2 linked regions of the Dyadobacter pollutisoli genome follow. The protein of the gene in region 1 binds, or shares a complex with, the protein of each later gene. Links are inferred from orthologs where the notes say so. Each region holds a gene or a part of one and is shown on either strand. Other genes may lie near its edges.

Region 1 (12,257 bases):
ATTGCCCGGCGTCAGTCTGCCATTAATGATTTCCTGGCCACCTACATAAATGATCAGAATATTGCTCAAACCAATGAGCAGTAGTATAACAGGGTAAAAGAATGCGTCAACTTTGGTGAGGCCGAGGGATTTGGTCTTAAAAGTTTCTGCCTCTTTCTGGAAATTGGAAAAAGAATGATCTTCCTGAACAAAAGATTTGATCACCCTGATCCCTGAAAAAGCTTCCTGTACATACGTCGAAAGTCCTGAAAGTTGCTTTTGAATCTCCTGAGAACGTTTCATGATCATACTATTGACGACATAAACGCTGATCGAAAGCACAGGCAACGGGAGTAGCACATAAAAAGTCAGTTTGGTGCTGACAGATGCCATGTAGGAAATTACCAGAATGAAAAGCACGATCAGGTTAATGCCGTACATGAGCGCAGGCCCCAGGTATATCCTCACATTGCTGACGTCTTCGGATATCCGGGCCATTAAATCACCGGTGTTGTGGCGTCTGAAAAAACTCGCAGGTAGCGTCTGGTAATGTTGGTATATGTCGTTTTTGAGTTCAAATTCAATGTGCCGGGACATGACAATGATGGTCTGCCGGACGAGGAACAGAAAAATTCCCTTCAATAATGCCATCAGCAGAATGAGCAAACCATACAGCAGGATGCTGAAAGCAAAAATGTCATACATCCCGCTTTGAAGCGAAGCCCCATTGAAAAGATAGTAAATATCGAGGGTTTCGATCACCAGATCAAGGGCGTAACGCACCAGCTGGGCAGGGATTATTCCAAAAAGGTTAGAAATAATGGTAAAAATGGTTCCCAGGATGAGATACCATTTGTATTTCCATAAGTACTGGTTGAGGTACTTTAATGCTTTCACTCGATAAAACTTTTAGACCGGAGATTTCAAACAGATGCGGGACTATCCTAAACCAACATCCTATTCATTTAAAACGTTGCAAAATTAAAAGGCGGTGTTTCATTTTTTCGATTCTAAACAAAATAGTCTAATTTTGCGGTCAATTTTAAAACACAAATGCGGGGTATGCTAAATGAATAACCTTGCTATACATGCAAAAACGTTCTTTGATTTACTGTACCTTTTATCCAATTAGTATTCCGGCTTATGCTGAATAGAAGATTATTAAGAACCAAGGCGGTCCAGGCGCTTTATGCAAGACAGTTGACAGCAGATGCCAATCGTTTGCTCGCACTAGATCACATTGATGAGGCTTTTGCGCCGGATCTGAACTCCATGGAACCTCAAAACCGGCAGAAGTTAGCAGGGATGAAACGTCTGGCTGGAATGACGCTCGACGAATTGATTAAAAACGGAAAACCCAATGAGGATGAGGAACTTCCGGAGCAGGTTTTGAAAGTTGCACGCAGTGCATTTCAGGCATACAGCCGCCAGACAGCTACGGATGGAGAGAAAATGGTAAGGAGGGTATTGAATGAGACTGAATCGATCCATGTTGATTTTGTACGTGTTCTTTCAATGATCATTGAACTGGCGCATCAGGCCAAAATTGACCGCGAAAGAAGATATGACGATCCTGAATCGCCTTTTCCAAAAGACTCTGGCTTGGACACCAACAGAGTTGTGAGGGTGCTGATCGAAGATAAAAACCTGGAAGAGGAAATTATCAGGAACGGTATCAACTGGTCCAATGAAATGAACCTTGTCAGGAAAACTTATCGTGAAGCATTGAGGAAAGATGCGCAGTACGAAGCTTATTGCAAGGAAACCTCACATACCCCTGAGGAAGATCAGGCTATCGTTCAATATATTTTAAGACAGGTTATCTTAAAGCACGAAGTTCCGCTTGATTATTTTGAACAGCGTGACCTATATTGGAGTGATCATAGTGAACTGATCCGTAGTCTAGCCATCAAAACGTTGAAATCAGCAGACAATAGCGCTACTTTTCAGTTGGCGCCTTTGACCAAAGATTGGGAAGAAGACCGGTTCTTTGTAGAAGAACTATGCCGGATCGTGGTAGCTGAAAGTGATAAATACGATCTATATCTGGATGATCAGCTTAAAAACTGGGAGCTGGAAAGGGTTGCGCTCGTGGATCTGATTATATTGAAAACTGCGTTGGCGGAACTGATCCATTTCCCGGGCATTCCCGTTAAAGTAACAATTAACGAGTTTATTGAAATAGCAAAAAGGTACAGTACCCCAAAAAGTGGTAAGTTTGTAAATGGCGTCCTGGACGTGCTTTCTGTGAAGCTTTCGAAAGAAGGGGTGATCAGAAAGAGCGGCCGCGGATTGATAGATAATAAATAACGGCTTTCGAAAGTTATACAGGTTTTACCGCATGGAATAATTTTTGAGGGCTTACCAATATCAAAAAGGCTGATAGCCGCAGCAACAGCTAAAACTTAAAAACTCATGAGTAAAACCAGTAATAGTTTAATCGCATTCCTGACAGGTTGTGTCACCGGCGCTGCATTGGGGATTCTTTATGCACCCGACAAAGGGGAAGTTCTTCGCACCCAGCTGACTTACAGATTGTCGAAATACAGGGAGAAATTGGAAGGCGTGATCCAGGATATGGTTGATAAAAAAGACCAGCCGGATAGTCTCGCCAGAACCGAAGGCGAGCGGGTTGTGAATGACGCCCGCGAAAAAGCTGAAAAGCTGCTCGAAGATGTGGACCGTTTGATGGCTCAAATCAAAGGTCAGGCCAATTAATTACCGATATGAAAAAAATATCCATTTGTGTTTTGTTAGGAATCGCATTGGTTTTTTCCGGTTGTTCCAAAAAAGAAGATAAAAGCGAAGCGGAACAGGCAGATTCAAAAATGCCTGTTTTTGCTTTGATCGATAGCTCATCGTTCGATTTTGGAACCATTCAGGAAGGAGCTATTGTGGAGCACAGTTTCAAATTTCGCAATGATGGAGAATATCCGCTGATCCTGAACAATATCACTTCTTCCTGCGGCTGTACAACGCCGGAATGGCCCAAGGAGCCAATTGGTCCCAAAGAGACATCAAGTATCAAAGTCCGTTTTGACAGCAAACACAAGTCGGGTCCCCAGGTAAAAACCATTACGGTGTATGCCAATACGGAACCTGCTTATTCGGAGCTAAGGCTCAAAGGAGTTGTCAATTCCGCACCAACAAAATAAACTTTCTAATCTATCTCTTACAATGAATTTTTCTTTATTAGCACAAGCAGCAGCAGGCGGCTCACAAGGTATGATTTATCAGGTCGTGATGTGGGTCGGGATAATCGGGGTGTTTTATTTTTTCATGATACGCCCGCAGCAGAAAAAGCAAAAAGATCAGAAAGAATTGCTTGGTAACCTCAAAAAAGGCGATCAGGTGGTAACGATTGGAGGAATCCACGCCCGGATTTATACAGTAGAAGAGACAACAGTTACGTTGGAACTGGATAAAGGAGTAAAGTTAACAGTTGACAAATCAGCCATCTCGCGTACTATTGCAGGATAAATTCTCGTAATGAATATTTGTTCGTTGCTTTGAGATCGCTGTTTAGTAATGAATAAATAATTTATGAACAGCATACATTTTCGGATGTATGCCCATTTTAATTTGCTGTGAGTAACGTACCGTCAGGCCAGAACAGGATCAAAACTTTTTTCGTATGCATCCTGGCAGCCTCTTTTTTTTGGTTGATGAATGTGTTGAATAAGGATAATTATTCAATCAAGCTTAATTACCCGCTGGAAATTGAGTACGATAATTCCGCATTCGTTCCCATGCAGCCTTTGCCCAAGAGAATTTCAGTAAATGTATCGGGTGATGGTTGGACTTTACTTCAAAAGTCATGGCTGAATTTCAATGCTAATCCGGTAGTATACAAGGTGTTGAATCCCAATGAAGCTAGCTTTATCAATTCAACGGCCCTGACGGACCAAATTACAGAACTTTTCCCTAACCTGCATGTCAACTATGTCATTGCAGATACGTTTGAGTTAAATTTCGAGCGCAAGATCAGGAAGATCATCCCTATCAGGGTGGATAGCGCCGGTATCAATATTCGGGACGGGTACGTGATATCAAGCATCATCAATGTGTCTCCGTCGCTGATCTCGGTGGACGGGCCGGTTTCACTGATCCGCACCTATCCCGATACCATTCGCATTTCAATTCCTGTTCCAAAAATCCAGAATAATTTCGACGAAAGCCTACCGATTCCATTGCCCGTATCTCCATTGGTGGAGGTGAGTCATCGGGACGTATATGTCAGTTTTGAAGTTGCGCAGTATTTAAATGCTGCTCCTCAATAACCATCTTTCCCCGAAACCATGTCACTTCCACTTCAGATAGGAGTTACCGGCGGTATTGGTTCCGGCAAGAGCATAGTCTGCCAGGTATTTTCCTGCCTTGAAATTCCTGTTTATCACGCCGATTCCCGTGCCAAATGGCTTACCAATCATGAACCTGAGATCAGAGAAAAGGTAACGGATTTACTCGGGCCGGAATCGTATGATTCGTCAGGAATGTATAATACTTCGTTTGTTGCCTCCGTGGTTTTCAAAGACGAAAAGCTCTTAAAAAAGCTGAATGCCATTATCCATCCAGTGGTCATGAGAGATACCCAGCATTGGGTTTCGGAACATGCAGACTCTCCATATGTGTTGAAAGAAGCGGCCATTATGAACGCGGCCGGGCAGGGGAATTCACTGGATTACGTCGTGGTGGTTCACGCGCCGGAAGATCTGAGGATCAAGCGTATTCTGCAAAGAGACAATCGTAGTGAGTTGGAAATCAGATCGATTATCAAAAGGCAAGCGTCGGACGAGTCGAGAAAGCAGATCGCAGATTTTATCATTACCAATGACGAAACCGCTGCTTTGATCCCGCAGGTTTTGCATCTTAACCATCAATTTCTGGAAGCGGCGAAAAACCGTTAGAAATCTACGTCAAGGCCCAGTGCCTGCTTCAATTCCAGCAGATAGGGGTTCTTTTCAGCCATATAATTGAATTTTTCGGCAGGAGTATAGGGTAGCCGGTTTACCTCCTGGGGCGCTACACGGGGGTTAATGTCCAGCCTGGGAGCATCGATCCGGCTTTTCAGAAAACCCAGCAGATCATAACGCATGTTCTGGACTGCTTCCAGCTGGTGCGTGTTGTCAAGCGCTATTTCAATGGTGGTACCTTCCAGTTTGAACTCTCTCCTTAGTGTAATTTCCTCGGTGGTCGAGTTTCCGGCTTGCTGTCTCTTTTCTGCAAATTCATACCAAAGCCTTTGAAGTGTTTCAAAGGTCAATGCCTCCTTTTTGACATTACTGCCGGCTGCTACGGCAGCATAGTCAGTTTGAGCCGCAACGGTTTCCTTAACCGGTTGGCTGGTAATGGGAGTGGTGGCAGTGAGCGGAATCGTGCTTTTCAGTCGTGACGGTACAGCTGGAGTTGCTACTGGCTGTGGCGGCGGTGCGTAAGAGCTTCCATTGGTTGGAGCGCCGTTCGTTGGCGGTATTGCCGGAACAGAAGGCTGCGAATTTAATGGCTGTTGCTGTGGCTCAACTTTTTTTTTTGCCGTTTCATCAACGGCTGCAAGTGAATTAAGTTGAAGAACGTGCGGTAAATTGGCGAGCTTCATGAGGCAAAGCTCCACATGCAGTCGCTGGTTTTTGGCTGATTTGTAATTGATATCACATTGGCTCGCGATACTAAGCGCAGAGAGCAGGAAACTCATATCGGCCATCGCAGACTGTTCCTGGTATTTACGCTCGGCAGACTCCGAAACCTGCAAAAGCGTCACAGTAACAGGGTCTTTACCCACCAGCAAATTCCTGAAATGTTCCAACAGCCCTACCACAAACAAATGTCCGTCAAAACCTTTTCGCAAGATCTCGTCAAACAAAACCAAAGACCGCGCTATACTGCCGGCAGTCAATGCATCGGTGATTTTGAAGTAATAATCATAGTCCAGGATATGCAGGTTTTCGAGTACTGCTGCATAGGTAAGGTGATTATTAGTTGAAAAAGTAACATTCAAATCGAACATTGAAAGCGCGTCACGAAGTCCTCCGTCCGCTTTTTGCCCGATCAGTTCCAGTGCTTCTTTTTCAGTTTCAATGCCTTCTTTTTTTGCGATATCAGCCAGATGATATGCGATATCTTTTGGCTGTATCCTGTTAAAGTCAAAGATCTGGCAGCGCGAAAGGATAGTAGGCAGGATCTTATGTTTTTCCGTAGTTGCCAAAATGAAAATGGCATAGCCCGGCGGTTCTTCCAATGTTTTCAGGAATGCATTGAATGCGGCCTGAGAAAGCATATGAACCTCATCAATGATGTAGATTTTGTATTTTCCAGTCTGGGGTGGATAGCGAACCTGATCGATCAGGTTACGGATATCTTCCACCGAGTTATTGGAAGCAGCATCCAGTTCGTGGATATTGAAAGACGCATTGTTTTGAAAGCTGACACAGGATTCACATTCGCCGCAAGCTTCTACATCATCGCCGAGGTTCTGGCAGTTAATTGTTTTGGCTAAAATCCGCGCACATGTAGTTTTTCCTACACCCCTCGGACCGCAAAAAAGAAAGGCTTGCGCGAGGTGATTGGTGCGAATTGCGTTTTTTAATGTGGTAGTGATGTGTGATTGGCCAACCACCGAATCAAAGGTGACGGGACGATACTTCCTGGCCGAAACAACGAAATGATCCATGGTGCAAGATACTTCCATGCACTGGAATTTCAAAGTTACTTTTTCTCGACAAGCGGGTAAACACGGACGTAATCGACCTCCATTTTTTGAGGGAAAATGCTGTCATCCACGCCTTTTTGCCCTCCCCAGTCACCTCCGACAGCTATATTTAAAATAAAATGAAAAGGTTTGTCGAACGGCCATTGCTGCCATTGATAACCGGCTTCTTTCTTGAATGTAAAATAGGATTTACCATCCACCAGAATGGAAATGGCATCGGGTGTCCACTCGCAGGAGTAGGTGTGAAATTCCTCTGAGACCTGGTCGACCATAACATTATTTCCCTTGTTGGTTCCAATGGTATGGTTAAAAGCTTTGGTATGGACATTGCCATGGACTTTACCGTGATCGAAGCCAACATGCTCCATAATGTCGATTTCACCATTATCAGGCCAGCCTTTATTACCGTATCCATTTTCGCTGGCTAGCATCCATATAGCTGGCCAGGTGCCTCGTCCTTTCGGCAGTTTGGCCCTGATCTCAAACTTTCCATACAAAAAATCCCCTTTCCCTTTTGATACCAAACGGGCAGAACTGTGATCCAGTTTTCCGGATTTTTCTTTAATGGCAGTGATAACGAGGTTTCCGCCCTCTACTTTGGCATTAGCGATTTTGTCCGTGTAATCTTCCAGTTCGTGATTGCCCCAGCCATGATCACCGAGGTCGTAGCCCCATTTGGTAGGGTCAGGCTTTCCGGGAGTATCGAATTCGTCTTGCCAGGACGGGTTAGTGCCGAATTCGTAGGTTTTCTTGCTGGACGGAGTTGGTGGGCTGGATGGTTGAGAACAGCACACAAAAAAATTAGACAAAACTAGGACTGCTGATAGTATCAATTCTTGCCTGTTCATTTATTTGAATGACGATTAAATAGGTTTGATAAATCTGTTTTTCTTAACAATTCATTCATCTCGTCCAATTCCTTTTGCACAATTTCATCTCTGACTAGCTGCCGAGGAGGTTCGTTGTGCAGACGAACTACACTGCAACGTGGATTTTTTTCTAAAAAGTCACTCACAATGCAGGAGACTGTTGTATTAATTTTGGCTAGATCGTTCGCATCTTTTTTCGATGGAGAGCCAAGCTCGTCATTGTCTAGCAGGTCAAATAACGCCAGATTATAAATCTCGTTTTCGTCTGTCTGACTTAATACAACAACCTTCTTTACTTCTTTGTCCGCACTAACACTGACAAATTCATATCGCAATTCTTGACGCGACAGCGCGAATGGGTAGGAACTTTCGTTCATTTTGGAGGATAAGTGTGTGTAATTTGAATCAAACATAGTGTTTTTCCGGGACAGAAGAAATTGGCAGAGTGCTGGGTAGAACAAATACTGCTAATTTTGCAGAAGACATATTTGCAGATGAATGAAGGAGATTAAGCTAAGTACCGAAGTCAGTATCACGCCGTCGGAATGGAAGATCAGCCACCACTCCAAAATAATGACCATCGGTTCGTGCTTTGCGGAGGTATTGGGTACCCAACTTGGCGGCTATAAATTTGAAGTACTTAATAATCCGCTGGGTACTGTTTTTAATCCATTGGCCATCAGCAAAATATTAGATGCTGCCCTCGAAGAAAAAGCTCCTAATCCGGCATTGTATTTGCAGAATCAGGACCAGATATGGCTGCATCATGACTTTCACTCATCGCAATGGAGTCAGGATAAAAATGAGCTGGAAGCAAGCCTGACAGACAAGCTAGCTAACATTAAGCAGTTTTTAAAACAAGCCGATGTGCTGGTCATTACTTTTGGTACTGCCTACGCCTACCGCCATCGCCAGACCAACCAGATCATCGGCAATTGTCATAAACTTCCGGGAGAGAAATTTGTAAAGGAATTGCTTCATCCCGACCAGATCAGCATTGCCTGGGAGCAATTGATCCAGAAATTGCAGACTTTCAAAAGGGATCTTCGGATCGTTATGACGGTGAGTCCCGTGCGCCATACGCGAGATACATTACCATTGAACCAGGTAAGTAAGTCAACATTGCGGCTGGTATGTCATAAGCTTAGCGAAAAGTACAAGCAGGTCGAATACTTCCCTTCCTATGAGATCATGATCGACGAGCTGCGCGATTACCGGTTTTATGAGGAAGATATGATACATCCGAATAAGATTGCGGAACAATATATTTTCAATGGTTTTGAAGCAGCTTTTATTGATACCGAAATGCAGGCATTCATGAAAGAATGGGACGCTGTGAAGCAAACGATCCATCACCGGCCATTGCACGGATTTACGAAAAGCCAGCTGAAACTACTGAAATCATTATGGAGCAAGCTGAATGCACTTTCGCGAAATATGGACGTGTCCGCCGAATTGGAAGAAATTGAAAAGAGAATCAGAGAATTTCCGGTTTCCTAACAAACTCATTGAGGACATTTGTTGTTGAACAGTATTAAGACAAAGTACGTAACCAGTATAATGGGAGAATTTACAATCAATAAAGAAAAAGTTTTACAGGCATTAAGTACCGTGGAGGAGCCTGACCTGAAAAAGGATCTGGTGACGCTGGGGATGATCCAGGATATTGAGATTGGGGTTAATCAGGTGCGTTTTACAGTGGTGTTGACCACACCGGCCTGCCCGCTGAAAGAATTGATCAGAAGGAATTGTGAAGCAGCTATTCATGAGCATCTGAGTCCCGATGTGGAAGTGATTATCAAGCTTACTGCCAATGTTACTTCCACGCGGGATAGCGGCCCTATGATCCCGGGAGTTAAGAATGTAATTGCGATTTCGTCAGGAAAAGGAGGGGTAGGGAAGTCGACGGTAACTGCAAACCTGGCAATGGCATTGCACCGCTCAGGCGCGAAAGTGGGAATTATTGATGCAGATATTTCAGGGCCGTCGATACCGGTCATGTTCGGAGCTGAAAACATGCAGCCGACCATTACACCGAAAAATGGCAAAAACTATATAAATCCGATCCATCAGTACGGGATCAAAATGATATCCATAGGCTTTCTCACGCCGCCCGACAGCGCGGTGGTATGGAGAGGGCCGATGGCAAGCCAGGCATTGAAACAGTTCTTTGGCGATACCGATTGGGGCGATCTGGATTACCTTTTGATAGACCTGCCTCCGGGAACCAGCGACATTCACCTTACTTTGGTGCAAACCGTGCCGGTAACAGGGGCTGTAATTGTGACTACACCCCAAAAAGTGGCCCTGGCCGATGCAATTAAAGGATTGTCTATGTTCCGTCAGCCGCAGATCAACGTCCCTATTTTGGGCATCATTGAGAATATGGCCTGGTTTACGCCTGAGGAATTGCCGGATCATCAATACCATATCTTTGGAAAAGGTGGAGGGCAATTGCTAGCCGATAAGTTTAATGTGCCGTTGATCGGTCAGATACCTCTGGTGCAGGGGATCAGGGAGGCGGGAGATGAAGGTCGTCCGGCTGTTATGGACACGAACCCGATTGTGAACGATGCATTCCGGGATGCTGCCGAATCGCTTGCCCAGCAGGTGGCGATCCGCAACGCAACCAGAGAAAAAACCCTTCCGGTAGAAATACAGGTTTAGGCAGAGTCTATTAATGATTTGATTTTTAGAATATAATCTTGCATATTAGCAAATAGATTTTTTAACAATGGATTCAAAAGAAAAAACAATAGAGCTAATCGAGCAGGCACTCGAATCGGTACGTCCTTATTTGCTTGCAGACGGCGGTGACGTGAAATTAGTTGAATTAACGGACGATATGGTTGTCAAACTGGAATTGCAGGGATCATGCCAAAGCTGCCCGATGAGCGCAATGACATTCCGGGCAGGCCTGGAAGAATCAATCCGTAAAGCGGTACCGAATGTTAGTAAAGTGGTTTCCGTGAATGTTCCGGAGCTGGCCTGATACGGTCTGAAACTTATATTTATTTAGATAAAAAGCAGTCTTCGGTTATGAAGGCTGCTTTTTGTGTTTAAAATTCCGCCGCAACTCTGACAGAAATTGATTCATCTCAATTAGTACCTTATATTGCAGCTATGATCTAAATGCATTAATCAGGATATCTAAATATGCGTATCGGAATTTTTTTTGGTGGTCCCTCCCGTGAAAGGGAAATTTCATTTGCGGGTGGCAAGACTGCTTTTGAGTATCTGGATAAGTCCCTTTTCGAGCCCGTGCCGGTCTTTGTGGACAGCTTCGGTCGTTTTATACTTTTGGAAAAAGAGTTAATGTATTCCGCTGAGATCAGAGAGTTTTATCCATTGAAAAGCGCTCAGCTCAACGGTTTCAAGACATATATCGAATCTTTTCCCGAGTTGGCAGATCAACCGCTGCCAGCTGAAATAGGGAAGTTGCTGGCTCCGTCAGAATTTAAGCAACATTTCGAATTTGCGTTCCTCGCCATGCATGGTCCTGACTGTGAAGATGGCGCTATACAGGGATTGCTGGAATGGTACAGAATTCCATACAGTGGCCCAGGGCTAATGGGTTCCGCAGTTGGTATTGACAAAATATTGCAAAATGAAATGATCGCACTGGTGAATGGTCAGCAGAAGAAAAGCTGGACGTTACGTTTTAGTCAGTGGGTTCCCCGCGAATATCCTATTCTTTTTCAGGTACTTAAAAAACATCTCGGCCTGCCACTGGTTATTAAAGCCCCGCACCAGGGTTCGTCAATCGGGGTAGCCATTGTGAAGGAGGATTCTCTTGAAGAATTCATTGCCGCTGTAAACCAATGCTTTTTCCAGATCGAACTCGATGCCAATATCTGGAATTCATTGGATAGGCCAGAAAAACAGGCATGGGGCCAAAAAATAGCTAATCTGGACGAGGGGATAGGTTTTCCTGTTGTTTTCTCCGGTGAAACAGTTTACCATCCTGCTAATCTGATCGCTAAACTGGACGAATATTTCGCCAGCGGCCAGGAGCACGCGTTTATCAGTAGTTCCAATGGAGAGGATCAGGTTTTAATTGAAGAATTTATCGACGGACAGGAATTCTCCTGCGGTTGTATTCAGCTCAGTGATGGAAAGCCATTAGCATTGCCTCCGAGCGAAGTGATCAAAATGGTAAAGGTTTTTGATTTTAATGCAAAATATAAACCGGGTGCTAGCCGCAAAAGGATTCCGGTTGATACAACACTTGAAAAAAACCAGGAAATACAGCAGGTTATCGCACAGGTTTTTCAGCAACTTGGTATCGATGTCTGCGTGCGGATCGATGGGTTTTTGACCGGTGACGGCACCATTCTGCTGCACGACCCGAATACCATTCCGGGCATGTCACCTACCTCCTTCATTTTTAAACAAATGGCAGAGATTGGCCTGAACGTTACCCAGGCACTGACTTACCTGATACGCCAGTCTATCCGTGAGCGGATCCGTTCCGGCAAAAATACCTGGGAGCAAAGAAGGCTTCTCGATTCACTGGATAATCAAATCAACCTCAACAGAACTACCGAGAAGCCATCCGAGCTAATCGTCTTCGGCGAATCCGATGAAGAGTATGTTGCGGCGCGACTGAAATATGGTCAATTGAATGCAGAAGGCAAGATAAAGCCGGTGCCCGTATTGAAGGGAGCTGATGGGAAGTTTTATAAGTTGACTAACCCTTTGAT
Region 2 (6,285 bases), 1.4 Mb from region 1 along the record:
TAGATGGTGCCTTTGACAATGACTTCAAAGTAACGGCAACACAGCTGGAAGCAGCGATTACGCCGCGCACTAAAATTGTAATGTATGCGTCTCCAAACAATCCGACCGGAGCCGTATATTCTGAGCAGGAACTGAGAGAAATCGCAGCGGTACTTGAAAAACATGATGACATTTATGTTTTGGCCGACGAGATTTATGAATATATCAATTTCACGGAAGAAGGACATTTCAGCATTGGGTCTATCCCAGCATTGAAAGACCGCGTGATCACTGTGAATGGTGTAGCGAAAGGTTACGCGATGACAGGGTGGAGAATCGGTTTTATTGCTGCAACAAAATGGATCGCCGATGGTGTTGAAAAATTGCAGGGCCAGGTAACTTCCGGAACCAACTCTATCGCTCAAAAAGCAGCAACCGCAGCTTTCAATGGAACAATGGAGCCGTCCATAGAAATGGCAAAAGCTTACCAACGTCGCCGCGACCTGGTTGTAGGTTTGTTGAGAGAGATTCCAGGATTCAAAGTGAATATGCCGCAGGGAGCGTTTTATGCATTTCCTGATGTAAGCTACTACTTCGGAAAATCGGATGGAACTACTACCATCAATGGTTCTGACGACTTTGCGAACTGGTTGCTAAACAATTCGTTCGTATCCACAGTTGCCGGCTCCGGATTCGGGGCACCGGATTGTATCCGTATCTCAACTGCTGCCGCTGACGAGGCGTTGGTAGAAGCGGTACAACGCATTAAGGACGCAGTAGCAACTTTAAAATAACAAAAAGTGAAATCATAAAAGCCTCATGGGTGTTACCTGTGAGGCTTTTGTATTCAATACGCCCATCATTCGCACTAAAAGCTGATAGCCAGCAGCTAAAAGCTACTAACTAATGAGTAAATACTATTTTTTGAAAGTAAAGGAAATAGAAAAAGAGACCGAGGAGGCTTCTACCATACATTTCTGGCATCCGCTTAATGAAGTAGTGGCTTACCGGCCGGGCCAGTTCCTGACGTTGCTGTTGCCGGTCGACGACAAGAAAATCCGCCGATCGTATTCGATGTCCAGCTCACCCTATACGGATGTTTCTCTGGCTATTACCATTAAACGTGTTCCCGGCGGCTACGCTTCGAACTTGCTTTTGGATACCATCAAGGAAGGGGATGTACTGGAAACCATGGAGCCAGCCGGTGCATTTTTTCCAAAGCAGGCTGACGATCAAACCAGACAAGTTGTTTTTATCGGGGCAGGCAGTGGCATTACTCCATTGTTCTCCATATTGAAATCGATATTAATGGTTGAAGCGGAAAGTGAAGTTTTTCTTCTCTACGGAAGCCGCAATGAGGATAGCATTATTTTTAAAAACAAAATAGCGGCACTTGAAGCGAAGTACGGCCAGCGATTGAAGGTTGTTCATACATTAAGTCAGCCGTCGGAGGAATGGGAGGGGCAAAGAGGACGATTGAATAAGTCCCATATTCTGAAAATAATGGAAGGTCTCCCCTCATTGAATAAAAAGGAGGCTGAGTATTTTACCTGTGGACCGGAAGATATGATGGAGGAAGCGCATCGGGCTTTGTCGATTCTCGGAGTTCCCGACAGTAAAATCCGCAAGGAGAGTTTCATGACTGCCACGGCGGCACAGCCGGGGGAGGTGACTATGGAAGAGGATGATGATACATTGAAAACCAGGGAAATAACGCTGTTTTACGAGGGAACGGAGTATAAGCTTCCTATCAAACCGCATGAAACCGTTCTGGAAGCGGCATTGAATATGGACATTGATCTGCCATATTCTTGCCAGGCAGGAATGTGTACCGCCTGTTTGGGTAGGTGCGTTTCCGGGAAAGTGCAAATGGATGAGGAGGATGCACTTTCGCAGGCAGAGCTGGATGAAGGTTTCATTTTAACCTGCGTGACGCATCCGATGAGTGACGATGTGATTATTGAAGTGGAATAACTATCAAAAAGGAAAATGGGCGGTGAAATTAATCATCGCCCATTTTTTTATAGTTTTTTAGGTGGTGGAGGTGGCGGTAGAGGAGTTGTCGGTACTTTGGCCGGCTTAGCTGGACGGACGCGAACGGCTTCCGGGGCAGGTGGTGCATGGGGAGTCCGAACTGCGCGAATAGATCTGGTTGCGTAAGGGGTACGGGCGACCCTCACTCTCGGGGATCTCTCAATGCTTTTTTCAAAGCTGAGTGTCTCCACGCCGATCTTTCCGTTTATTTCTTCGATCTTTTCCTGAATGTCGCGAATTTCCGAATCCATTTTCCGAATTGGCTCTTCTGCTTTGAAAGCCTCTTTGCGGGAAGAAGCAATTTGAGCATTTAATTGTGAAATGATTTCTTCCTGCACTTTGATCTGCTGCTCGAAGTCAGCCAACTGCTTGTCCAGTTCTGATTCGTTGGTTTTTGATTGGCTGGATTTAGATTGTTCAAGTAACGTCGACCGTTTTTCCATCAGGTCTTGTCTCAATTCCCTTGCACCTTCTTTTTTCCATTCGATCTTTTCCATTTCCCGCTGGTAGCGTTCAACTTCAAACCGCTGCTTTTCCATTTCAAGGTTAATTTCCTCCATACGCTGATTCAACGGTTCCATTTCAGTTTGCAGGGCTTGCATTCTCTTATGGATCTCATTCATTTTCTTATTCAATGAATCATTGTCAAAATCAATATGCATTTCAGAAATACCTTCAAAATCCATGTTGATATTATTTTCCACATCTATTTCTGCAAGGTGCCCAATCTCTGGCACTTCCGAAACTTCATTTTCAACATTGACTTCCGCAAGCACGGCTTTGCGCTTCTGGCTGATATGCTTAGTGGATTTTTTCTCTTTCTCTTTTGCTTTTTCGGTTTTCTGGGCAACAGCATATACCGACAAACCAATCACGAGCGTCATCGCAAACAGCATAATAGGCAGGCTACCAAACGTTCTGGAAGGTTTTGGTGTAAGTCCTAATACTCTTTGAACTCTTTGAAGCAACAATGGTCGCTTCGATGCAAATGCCATCGCCATGCGAGGAGCAGTTTGCCATTCAGCTACTTTTACCAATGCATGCGCCAGGGACATTTTGTCTCCACAAACCGCCAAGGCGATATCGTCGCAGCAATGTTCGCGCTCGGCACGGATGCGGTCAGAAAGCCACCATATAGCGGGATGAAAGAAGAACAGCACTTCCACAAATGATTGGAACATATTAATGAGGTAGTCATTTCTGCGAATGTGGGCGAGCTCGTGGGCCAGTATTGCCTCTACCTGTGCAGTTGAAAATCCAGAGAGCAACCCAATGGGGATCAACACAACCGGACTGAATGCACCAATGACCATAGGGGTTAGTATTTTGGCCGTCTCACGAAACTCAATGGATTTCGAGATATTCATTTTGGCAATGATTACGCCAAATCTTGCCCGCCATTCTTTGTCCATTACCACACGCGCATTGAAACGTAATCTTTCAGTAAATATCCAGCCAGCCGCAAACCTGAGTAACAGAAATGCCGCACCGATGAGCCAGCAAACAACTAACTCGTATAAGTGAGCGGAAAGCCACATTTGAATCTTAAATGTGACCGGGAGCGGATAATTGGTTGGATTAAAAACCACCGGAACTTTTGTCGCTGTGTAGGACGTAAGCTGTTTTCCATAATGGGCAACGGGCGATGATTTTATCTGATAATAGAAGAACGTGGCGACAGACGCAATCACCTGCAGCGAAAGCAATGTAACACCGACTGCGTACCGAAGATTAGCAGTGTAGCGACGCAGAAAATAAAATGTCGCAACTGACAAAATCATGAGCAAGGTACCTTGCCATAGAGAATGGATCAGTGTCCATCCGAATGCAGACACAACGGAATCGGAAAGTAGGTTGGAGATGATTTGCATGGCTAACGATTATTTTCCAGGTTATTTAATAACTCACGAATTTCGTCTAATTCTTCTTTTGAGGTCGAGTGGTTCCCTAGTGCCTGCATGACCATCTGAGCGGCCGAGCCCTGGAAAACGGTATCGACCAATTTCCCCAAAAGATTTTGTTGCGTTTCTTCCTTACCAAGAAGGGCTACATAAATGTGCGAGCGTCCTTGTTCGGTTCGGTAGAGCAGGCCTTTGTCGTGCATGATCTGCATGAGCTTCAAAGTGGTGGTGTAACCCACATCTTTGGTGACGGAAAGGGCATCGTGAACTGAACGAACGGTACTTGGACCAGCCTGCCACAAGTAGTTCAGGATTTCAAGTTCAGAGTCGGTGGGTTTGATATACATGGCAGATTTTATTAGTACGATAATCTTCGTATCAAATGTCTACGAAAAAAATCGTACTTGCAAGATTCTACTACGATTTTTTTCGTAATTAACGTTAAAATTTGTTAAAATGTTATGTGCTAGTGCGTTATAAACGAAAAAATCCAGCTGGATACCAGCTGGATTTTTTCCGTTTATAAATAATTTGAAGCCTAAACGTACGTGTTTAGCATCACTGGCATCACCAGCATCAGGATATCTTCGTTCTCTTCCTGATCAACAGGAATGATCAATCCGGCGCGGTTTGGTGCAGAAAGTTCGAAAGTGATGGTCTTGCTTGACAGGTTACCCAGTACCTCGATGAGGAATTTCGCATTGAACCCAATTTCCATATCATCACCATTGTATTCGCACATCAGGCGCTCATTGGCTTCGTTGGAATAATCAAGATCTTCCGCGGAAATCACGAGATCATTCAACGACATTTTCAACCTTACCTGGTGGGTAGTGCGGTTGGAGTAAATAGAGATACGTCTCAGCGAACTCAGAATTTCCATTCTGTTAATCGTCAGCGTATTTTGGTTATTGGTCGGAATCGCATTCTCGTAATCCGGGAAGCGTTCGTCGATCAGGCGGCAGATCATGCGGATATTTCCAAAACTGAAAAATGCATTGGAAGACGTGAACTCTGCCTTAACCGGAACATCGTCCGAAGGAAGACATGATTTCAGGAGATTCAACGCTTTACGCTGAATGATCATCGATGTATCCATGTCAGATTTAATGTCCGTACGACGGTAGCGAACCAGACGGTGTCCGTCAGTTGCTACAAATGTTGCATTCTCGGTTCCCATTTGAACGAAAACCCCCGTCATGGCTGGGCGAAGATCGTCGGTACTGGTAGCGAAAAGCGTATTGGCGATGGCCGATCCTAACGAAGAGGATGAAAAATCAACTGACTGGCCACGATTCACAGCCGGTGTTTTAGGAAAATCGATCGGGTTTTCACCGGAAAGCTTATAACGTCCATTGTCCGAAATAATCTCGGTACCGAAAGTTTCGCTGTTAACCTGTAAAGTAATAGGTTGCTCAGGAAGTCCCCGAAGTGTATCGAGTAACAATTTGGCAGGAATTGCAATGGCGCCTTTTTCTGACGATTCCACTTCAATTTCCGTGATCATTACCGTTTGCAGGTCGGACGCAGTAACAGTCAAAGAATTTCCTTCGAGTGCTAACAGGAAATTCTCAAGAATTGGCACAATTGGGTTCGTTGAAACGACACCGTTTATAGCAGACAGCTGTTTGAGTAGAACTGATGACGAAACGACAAACTTCATAATTCTTGATGTAAGTGTTTAGATGAAAAATATAAATGACGGATTCCCAAAATCATTTTGTAGGGAACAAAAGTATAAAAAATTACCGACGAAGCAGCCTTCTCTAAGCGAATTTTCGGGTCCTAAAATAGAATCTTAATGCTCCGAAAATTCCGATCAATGCGATTGGGAGCAATAAATTGAGTGATTGCCAGAACTTTCTTTTTTCCTGAATCTGGATTTTGTCCAATGAACGGATTACGATCTGTTTGCTTCTTGCGTTGATCAAACCGTTCGCATCCGTCATGTAATCAAGCGCATGCATCACAAAGTCTTTGTTTCCGAATGTTTGTTTTGTAACCCTGTCATAACCTAATGGAAGTGGGGCATTCCTTTTATAATCATAATCGTTGACGACAATGTCGCCGTCGGCGCAAATGATCACTTTTCCACCGCTTCCGTTTGGTTTAAATTTGGCGGAACGTGGGTCACTTGGTAAAATCCTGTTTTGAAATAAAGAGGTAAACGAACCCTCCAATAATATTCCACTTAATTTGACACCGCCATTGTATTCTGCCCGTTGTGGTTCTTTGCGGGCTTCATTGTAACCCACCAAAGCCGGTGTATTCAAAACCTGCGTGTAAGGCGACGTCATTAGCAATGGCGTTTTGTAAACGGCCTGAGCGCCGCCTACGGTATCGATAGTGCTCAGAAACCGGGTATAAACGG

The links.
Region 2: the proteins of ON006_RS18940 (region 1) and dnaN are in contact, whole or in part, in a cryo-EM structure (PDB 8GIZ), measured with the Escherichia coli proteins. The link is inferred for Dyadobacter pollutisoli from one-to-one orthologs.

The regions. Positions count from the first base shown.
Region 1 is NZ_CP112998.1:4,623,020-4,635,276, reverse strand. Bases 4,265-7,191 are described here. They hold ON006_RS18940 (DNA polymerase III subunit gamma/tau), read right to left. Parts: upstream 6,647-7,191; coding sequence 4,883-6,646; downstream 4,265-4,882. Other genes in these bases: ON006_RS18935 (glycoside hydrolase family 16 protein), read right to left, coding at 6,682-7,191; coaE (dephospho-CoA kinase), read left to right, coding at 4,278-4,886. Also shown: ON006_RS18975 (ABC transporter ATP-binding protein), read right to left, coding at 1-876; transcription antitermination factor NusB, read left to right, coding at 1,123-2,289; ON006_RS18965 (YtxH domain-containing protein), read left to right, coding at 2,395-2,697; ON006_RS18960 (DUF1573 domain-containing protein), read left to right, coding at 2,706-3,134; preprotein translocase subunit YajC, read left to right, coding at 3,157-3,459; ON006_RS18950 (YbbR-like domain-containing protein), read left to right, coding at 3,567-4,259; more of ON006_RS18935, read right to left, coding at 7,192-7,533; ON006_RS18930 (DUF6934 family protein), read right to left, coding at 7,530-7,931; ON006_RS18925 (GSCFA domain-containing protein), read left to right, coding at 8,053-9,054; ON006_RS18920 (Mrp/NBP35 family ATP-binding protein), read left to right, coding at 9,115-10,221; ON006_RS18915 (NifU family protein), read left to right, coding at 10,289-10,546; ON006_RS18910 (D-alanine--D-alanine ligase family protein), read left to right, coding at 10,711-12,257. UniProt on the Escherichia coli protein: Part of the beta sliding clamp loading complex, which hydrolyzes ATP to load the beta clamp onto primed DNA to form the DNA replication pre-initiation complex.
Region 2 is NZ_CP112998.1:5,987,058-5,993,342, reverse strand. The notes cover bases 3,516-6,285. They hold dnaN (DNA polymerase III subunit beta), read right to left. Parts: upstream 5,578-6,285; coding sequence 4,453-5,577; downstream 3,516-4,452. Other genes in these bases: gldG (gliding motility-associated ABC transporter substrate-binding protein GldG), read right to left, coding at 5,681-6,285; ON006_RS24605 (BlaI/MecI/CopY family transcriptional regulator), read right to left, coding at 3,887-4,261; ON006_RS24610 (M56 family metallopeptidase), read right to left, coding at 3,516-3,884. Outside these bases: ON006_RS24620 (pyridoxal phosphate-dependent aminotransferase), read left to right, coding at 1-773; ON006_RS24615 (ferredoxin--NADP reductase), read left to right, coding at 886-1,953; more of ON006_RS24610, read right to left, coding at 2,001-3,515. UniProt on the Escherichia coli protein: Confers DNA tethering and processivity to DNA polymerases and other proteins. Acts as a clamp, forming a ring around DNA (a reaction catalyzed by the clamp-loading complex) which diffuses in an ATP-independent manner freely and bidirectionally along dsDNA.